DNA from 2 places in the Psychrobacillus sp. NPDC058041 genome. Region 2 is predicted to be linked to the other one. Evidence: a T-box and tRNA genes for the amino acid it is inferred to sense, from the RefSeq annotation. Region 2 holds a T-box; the other holds one or more tRNA genes.

Region 1 (4,210 bases), on a different contig from region 2:
AGATGAAATTGCAGATGCACTTCGTAGAGGCGAGACAATTTAGTGAAATGGAGCGTATAATCATGACAGAAAAACATGTCGAAGTGAAATTACCAGCAGGGTTGCAAGCAAGACAAGCAGCATTATTTGTTCAAGAAGCTAATCGTTATATTGCTGACGTTTACTTAGAAAAGGAAGACAAAAAAGTAAATGCAAAAAGTATTATGGGAATCATGAGCTTAGCGATAAGCAAAGGAATAACTGTAAGCTTAAGCGCTGAAGGCTCTGATGAAGAAGAAGCAGTAGAAGCCCTTGCAAAATTTATCTCAAATGAAGCATAAAAAGTAACGCCTCCCTCGTCATTCCGGACGAAAAGGCGTTTTTTTTTTTTCGTTGATAAGTCACTAGTTCGAAACAGCTGTTTAGGTGCTTATGACATCTTGTAAGGTGCTGATAGCGAGTATGTGGTGCTCGGGCCAGTCTATGTGGTACTCGTGACAATTTATGTGGTGTTCAATCTGTGTTATGTGGCACTCAGATATACTCAGTGTTGTGCGATAGTAGTAATAGCATCTAGTTTTTAGGTGCTGATGACATCTCGTAAGGTGCTTACAGCGACGGTTTAGGCGCTGATAGGTACTTTCAAGGTGCGCAACCGCTGTTTAGGCGCTTATAGCATCTAGTAAGGTGCTGATAGCGACAGTTTAGGTGCTTATAATATCTCGTAATGTGCTGATAACGAATAAGTGGTACTCAGATATACTCAGTGTTGTGCGATAGTAGTAATAGCATCTAGTTTTTAGGTGCTGATAAACGTAGTGTAGGCGCGGAGAGGTACATAATGTGTCCAAAAGTAGCTATACTTTGTAAAAAAATACCCAAGGAAATTGGAGTTTCCCTGGGTACAATTGTTATTAAGCTTTTTTCATTTCGCTACGAGAAATGATGTGGTCGATTAAACCATATTCTTTTGCTCGTTCTGCAGTCATGAAGTTATCACGATCTGTATCTCTAGCGATTACTTCGATTGGTTGACCTGTGCGTTCTGAAATAATTTGGTTTAATTTATCGCGTAGGTATAAGATACGTTTAGCGGCAATTTCAATTTCTGTTGCTTGCCCTTGTGCTCCACCAAGTGGTTGGTGAATCATAACTTCAGCGTTAGGAAGAGCATAACGTTTTCCTGGTGTTCCAGCAGTTAGTAGAAATGCTCCCATGGAAGCAGCCATACCGATACAAATTGTTTGTACATCTGGTTTGATGAACTGCATTGTATCGTAGATTGCCATACCAGCTGTAATGCTTCCGCCTGGGCTATTGATATAGATGGAGATATCTTTTTCTGGATCTTCTGCTTCTAAAAATAATAGTTGGGCAACGATGGAGTTAGAAACGTTATCATCAATAGCACTTCCAAGCATGATAATACGGTCTTTTAGTAATCGTGAATAAATGTCGTATGCACGTTCTCCACGATTTGTTTGTTCAATAACTGTAGGAATTAAATTCATCCTGATTGCCTCCTTCAAAGGTGGTATTGTAAGTTGATTACTGAGAAATATTCTCTCAGTTGTAACTTTATCATACACATTATGGTCAAGGAAGGTCAAATTTTAAGCTTCAAAATGATAGGTTGAATTTTGCACGTTCTATTTGTATAATAGATAGATCGCTTGTCCTCGTAGTGTAATGGATAACACACAAGCCTCCGAAGCTTGGAATGTGAGTTCGATCCTCGCCGAGGGCATCAAAAAAGTAAAAAACATGAAACACTTTAAACATGGTACACATGGTTAAAGTGTTTTTTTTATTCATTTTTCCTGCGCCTTTCAAATGAAATGGCGTATGCATCATGACGAAAATGAAGTACTGGATCATTTGTAAGTTCGATGCCATCTGAGACTATGGTTGGGTCAAATAAAATAGCTTCATTTGGAAATAGGATTTTAGTTAAAGTTAGTTGGCCAACGACAACCTTTTGCCTGTTGTCCGGCCAAGGATCTGTCGGGTCATCCGTAACATCACCCTCTTCTCCTAAACGAATGACTAAGTTAAATGAAACAGATCCATTAAGAACTCTAAGGTGGAGTTCTTCACTTAGATAGTCGGGAGAAGTTATTGTTCCTATCGATTTTCTCTGAGAATTTTTTTCGTCAGGTTGCCATTCATATTTAATAGCTTGGCGTTTTCCTTCTTTATTCATAAAATAAAAAGCGTGAATTGGGTAATAATTGAGCTTAGCATAACTTATGGGTGGTTGTTTAAATTGGTCTTTCAGTGCATGTAGTATATTTTTTCTTTCTGGATATTTTTTAAGGATATTCAGTATACCTAATCCTAAATCCACTTTATCATGACCCGTTTTGTCAGCTGTCAAAATTTTTAGCATGTCTATAAAAGTTTCCGGATCTTTTGTTATAAATTTAGGAATTGTCGTGCTGACCAGATGACTGGTTGTTCCATTTGGTAGGTGAAACTGTACGGACATTCCTTTGACAGGAGAAAGAAAATCGGCTGCAGTAGGATTTGGAGGGCTGTTAGAAAAGCGAACCGTTGCAGGTACAGCTTCATTTTGAAGATGCGCTGCAGTAGTATAAGGTATTGCATTGCCATTAGGTGTAAAGTTTGCTTCATAAAACAACCCTTTAGCATGTGCGCGACGTGCTCCGGGAAACTTCCCCTGTATCTTTTCAAGAGTGTCAATAGCTTCAGTAGTCATAGAATTATGATGGTCGCTCATATTATTTATTTGAATCACCTCTTTAAAAGTTCACTATTCTATTCATCTTTACCCCAAAACACTTATATTAATCAAAAGGAAAGTACAAGACTTTTTGAAACCATTTAATGTTTTTTTCGTATAGTTAAGTAGGTTTCGCATTTTAGATTTAAAGGTAGAAATATAATATACTTAATTAGAGGTGAATGAGATGAAGAAATTATTAGGGCCGCTTGTAATTATTATTGTGATAATTGCTGTTTTTGCGGCTATATTAGTGCCGAGCTATAACGGTTTTGTAAATGGAGAAGAAGATGTCAACCAAGCATATGCCCAAGTTGAAAACCAATTACAACGTCGTATGGATTTGATTCCAAATCTTGTGAATACAGTAAAGGGCTTTGCTTCACATGAAAAAGAAGTACTTAGTAATATCGCAGATGCACGTTCTAAGTTAGCAGGAGCAAACACGCCAGCGGAACAGGCAGCTGCGAATGATCAGTTATCTGGAGCACTGAGTAGATTGTTAGTAGTAGTAGAAAATTATCCTGCTTTAAAAGCTGATGCAAACTTTCGTCAATTAATGGATGAACTTGCTGGAACAGAAAATCGTTTGTCCGTTGCTAGACAAGACTATAATGAAGTAGTTTCAAACTACAATAAAAAAGTAAAACGTATGCCAGGAAGTATTGTTGCTTCTGTTTTTGGCTTCGATCAAAAAGAATATTTTAAAGCGGATCCAAATGCAAAAGAAGCTCCTGTTGTTGATTTTAATGGAGATGGCAAGTAATGAGAAAAGTTGCGCGAATGCTCATAGTTGCGCTACTGCTATTTCTTTCTATTCCATTAGTAACGGTAGCAGCATCTAATATACCAAAACCTATTCCTGGTGAATCCTACGTGCAAGACTATGAAGGATTTTTGTCCCAATCGACTAAAAAACAAATAGAAGAGCTTGGACTTAAATTAGATAAAGCAACTGGTTCACAAATTGTCGTCATGATTATAAATTCATTAAACGGGCAAGATGTTAATCAATTTAGTGTAGATGTCATTCGAAAGTTTGGTATTGGTGATCAAAAAAAGAATAATGGTGTTTTATTTGTGATAGAAACAGATCCTACTAAAAAAGGTAATAGAGATGTATATATTTCAGTTGGCCAAGGTCTTGAAGGGGCATTACCTGATGGGAAAATTGGACGGATACTGGATGAATATACGTATCCATTTTTAGAACAAGGTTCTGTGAATGAAGCAGTTCTTTCTACGTATCAAGTACTCTATAATGAAGTAGCAAAAGAATATGGATTAGAAGGCGAGCTTTCGGAACCGCAAAATCCAGCTTCATCTAATGAAGGCTTCTCGTTTTCCACTATTATTGGAATTGTTGTTGTAATTTATTTTATATATACAATCATGAGAAATGGTGGAGGCGGCGGAGGTAGTAACGGTAGACGACGTCGCTCTACTATGTTTGGTCCAGGAAGTTTCGGAGGTGGCTTTGGTGGCGGC
Region 2 (4,210 bases):
TATTTTAAATATAGATCAAGCTCTCTCTTCTCCACTTGAGCAAATTATTAAAGGGTGTGTAATTAGTTTATAAGAAAAACACAAGCGTCCTTAAAGTGCATCTTGTCTTCACTATTTCTAGAGTGCTTTGGACGAAACATTGGCTACACTTTTTCGATAATCTTGTGGTGGATGTTTGTCCGTCGCCCTCTTGGAATTTGTGAGGACATGATGCGTTTGGTTTGGCTAATTAGAGAAAAAATTCTTCCCTACTCTCTTAAAAGCTTCCGAAGATACCATTTCGGAAGCTCTTCACTTCTTTATCGGTAGATGCTATCTATTTTTCTCTGTTTTCGCTTGCCAGATAAACAAAGAAAAGTACCAGTTCATTATTTCGATTATGCATATTGCCTTTATTATTTGCACTGTTGATTGAAGCGGAAGGCAGCGACTCCTAGGAGATTAGCAAGCAAATCAAGACCCTGGACGGAGCGTTCAATTGTTCAAAGGCTAAGAGCGCCACATCGTGTGGCAACGCCTTTGTGACCAACGTCGTGTTTGCCCGAATCGGCTTGATGCTTGCCCCGAAAGCGTCCGCCTGAAGCGGAAATTAACCCTTTCACGGCATAAAAACTTTATATAATTTTTTTAAAAAAAGACCTTCCAAAAGTTTTTAAACTAGTTGGAAAGTCTTTCTTATTTCACTGGGCATTACTTAGTATTTTTAGTTATCGTTTGATTTTCATAAACAATTTTTCCACCTAAATGACCAGTAGTAGCTAATGTAGTGATACCTGAAATACTTAATATTACGATCAGAACGGTTATTAACCCTTTTCTTACAGTTATGTTTTTAAGAATTTGAAATTTAGTATTTGGATGTTTAAATAAAATTTTTATTACTGCTAACAATCCAAAAATAATGACCGAAATATTTGCTAGTAATGAGTGTAACTCGACTGTATCGTGTATGGATCTTCCCCAATGTTCATACGCAAATCCTTCTGCCCCATCTCCTGTAAGCAAACTAAAAACTCCAGTAATCACACCAATTATAATTAAAACCGTACCAACCTTGTTCCAAAAGTCACTCTTTCGATATACATTCACAATTTCAATAATGCCACCTAGAACTAGAAGAGCAATTGGAAAATGAACAATCAGCGGATGTAAAGGCATAAATATTAGGCTCCTTTTAGTAGATTTAAATTCATTATAAAAAACAAAAATGAAATATTACTGAAAATAGAGTACAAATTTTATTCCGAAGCGAAATTAAAAGGCTTAAATGAAATTTGCGTTTCAGTCTTCCTGAAACTAACTAATTTTATTGACAATTACTTTTCTATTTGATAAATTCAAATACAATATCAAAGATAAAGAGAGTAACAACATCGGATAATTAAGCGAGCTAGGGATGGTGAGAGCCTAGTTAGGAAGAGTTGTGAACCGCACTTTAGAGATGCTTTATATGAAAAGTATTTATTAATACTTTTCATATTGCCGGAGACTCACCGTTATGGAGAAAGTGGCCTAAAATAGGCAAATTGAGTGGTACCGCGGGAGTGCAAGCTTTCGTCTCATTTTATTATGAGACGAGGGCTTTTTTATTTTTAGGAGGTGTTTAGATGAAACAGAAACTATTAAGCATTCTTCAAAATTTCACCATTGATTTAATCGAGGAGCATATGATCGAAGTACCCGTATATGAACATTTAGGAGACTACTCCTTACCATGCTTTTCGTTTGCTAAAAAACAAAAAAAGTCACCTTTTTTAATTGCACAAGATCTGGCGTCTCGTATTCAAGATGAAAACATCGAAAAAGTAGAAGCGATAAATGGATACGTGAATATTTTCATGAAAAGAACATCATTTAGCGATACCATCTTAAATACAATTCGCAAAGCAGGAAAACAATATGGTTCTACAAATTTAGGAGATGGCGATGTTGTAACAATTGATATGTCCTCTCCAAACATTGCAAAACCTTTTTCCATGGGCCATTTGAGATCCACAGTAATTGGAAACTCTATTGCATTACTACTAGAAAAAAGTGGATACCAACCTGTTAAAATCAATCACCTTGGAGACTGGGGTACTCAGTTTGGTAAATTACTTGTAGCTTATCGATTATGGGGTGACAAAAAGAAAATCGAAGAAGCTCCCATTCAATCATTATTAAAACTTTATATTCGCTTTCACGAGGAAGCGGAAAAGGATGAATCATTAAATGACAAAGGTAGAAGAGCTTTTAAATTGTTAGAAGATGGTGAACAAGACGCGTTGGAGCTTTGGGACTGGTTTCGAACAGAATCCTTACATGAGTTCCAAAAAATCTATGATTTACTTGGCGTAACTTTTGATTCGTTTCATGGGGAAGCATATTATAACGATAAAATGGATCCAATTGTGGAGGAGTTGCTTCAAAAAAACTTATTATTGGAGTCCGACGGAGCACTTGTAGTAGATGTCGGCGAGAACATTCCGCCATGTTTAATAAAAAAGTCTGATGGCGCAACCCTATATGCAACAAGAGATATTACTGCTGCAATTCATCGAAAAAAAAATTATCATTTCAAAAAATCTTTGTATATTGTAGGAAATGAACAGAGCTTGCACTTCGTTCAGTTAAAGAGTGTATTAAATAAAATGGGATATGAATGGTCAGAATCTCTTCAACATATTCCTTTCGGATTAATATTAAAAGACGGTAAAAAATTATCAACTCGGAAAGGCAAGATTATCTTATTAGAAGAAGTGTTGAACGAAGCAATTCAATTAGCGGAGAGAACAGTAGAAGAAAAGAATCCTTCATTAGTAAATAAAAAAGAAGTTGCTAAAAAAGTAGGAGTCGGTGCTATTATTTTTAGTGATTTAAAACAACATCGAAAGCATGACATTGATTTTGATTTGAAGAAAATGCTCCAAACTGATGGAGAAACAGCGCCTTATGTTCAATATACTTATGCAAGAGCATGTTCTATTTTAAGAAAAGTTCAAGATGTCGATACCATAGATGTTACTGTGGTAAATGATTTTGAATGGAAAGTAATTAAATCACTTCAACAATTCCCTAGCATCGTTAGACGAGCAACAGATGAGTACGATCCTTCGCTAGTGGCAAAGTACTCAATAGATTTAGCGCAATCATTTAACTCTTTCTACGGAAATGTTCACATCGTTAACAGTTCCAGTCATTTGCCATATCGCATTGCGCTTGTTCAATCAGTAGCTATAGTATTAGAAGAAGCTCTACGACTTTTAGGAATTAAAGCTCCAAGTGAAATGTAGCACCTTAAGAGCCTTTCCAAAGTGCTAAAGAATAAAGTGGCTAAGCTCTTATCTGAAGAATTTGAAGGCCCCAAAAGTACACCTTTTGGGTGCCTCTTTCATATTCTTTTCTCGTACTTATACTTCACTTGTTTCCCAATTCTTGACCGAATATTATATTTTCGGAGAAAGAGCTGCCGGCATCACTTTTGGTGGCAATTTCCCACCGCTAAGAGCATAATCAATATAGCTAGCAAATGCCTTTTAATTTATAGCATTAATATACTTACAATTATTAGGAATTGTATCGAACTAATCTTAAAAAGTCTTGTTCTCCGACGATTTCAATTGGTAATCCATGACTGATCATTTCTTCTACTTTCTTCATTTTTGTACTTTTAATCCCCTGTACATACTTTACTAAATCATTGTCTCCAACGACTAAAACGTTTGTAGTACTATCAACATTACCCTTACATTGGGCTCCACAATTAACAGCTAGTTGAGCTGCTTGAATCCTAGTCATTGAAACCATTCTCCCTGTGAACACAATATTAGCTCCGTAAAATGGATGCTTTGTTTTCGTCATTTTCACTTCGGTTTCAAGAAATTGCATAGATGTATCTTCTTTATTTTGTTTTGATCGGGTGAGATGTTTTTTCGTAGGATTTGGGCTGCCTATTTTTAGTTTGTGTAGGTTTAATAGTTCTTGCACAGAATTTGTTCTCGTTTTCTGCATAGCCTCTAATGTTATTAAAGCCGCTGCTCGAGCATCTTCCAGAGCATCATGATGCCTTAGGCTAATGCCTAAATAATTCGCCAAAGTAGAAAGTTTGTGATTATACAAATTTGTCCAAACTTTCTTTGCGATTTGATAAGAGCAACCATATTGGAAATTAGGGTAAGGTTCATGAAAGTTGGTTAATGATGCACGTAGAACGCTAATATCGAAACTAGCA

The links. The T-box of region 2 lies ahead of argS (arginine--tRNA ligase). A T-box ahead of a tRNA ligase gene usually reads a tRNA of that ligase, here a tRNA-Arg.
Region 1: it encodes a tRNA-Arg, which carries the amino acid that the T-box ahead of argS (arginine--tRNA ligase) is inferred to sense. The anticodon was not compared.

Annotation. Positions count from the first base shown of each region.
Region 1 covers NZ_JBHVRO010000011.1:115,480-119,689, forward strand. The annotation lists gene whiA (DNA-binding protein WhiA) at 1-43, shown strand, start outside; gene ACFVR1_RS16390 (HPr family phosphocarrier protein) at 63-320, shown strand; gene clpP (ATP-dependent Clp endopeptidase proteolytic subunit ClpP) at 894-1,490, opposite strand; tRNA gene ACFVR1_RS16400 (tRNA-Arg) at 1,655-1,726, shown strand; gene ACFVR1_RS16405 (catalase family peroxidase) at 1,787-2,737, opposite strand; gene ACFVR1_RS16410 (LemA family protein) at 2,910-3,488, shown strand; gene ACFVR1_RS16415 (TPM domain-containing protein) at 3,488-4,210, shown strand, end outside.
Region 2 covers NZ_JBHVRO010000003.1:86,945-91,154, reverse strand. The annotation lists gene ACFVR1_RS05575 (DUF2231 domain-containing protein) at 691-1,158, opposite strand; T-box leader at 1,344-1,565, shown strand; gene argS (arginine--tRNA ligase) at 1,608-3,272, shown strand; gene ACFVR1_RS05565 (exonuclease domain-containing protein) at 3,547-4,210, opposite strand, start outside.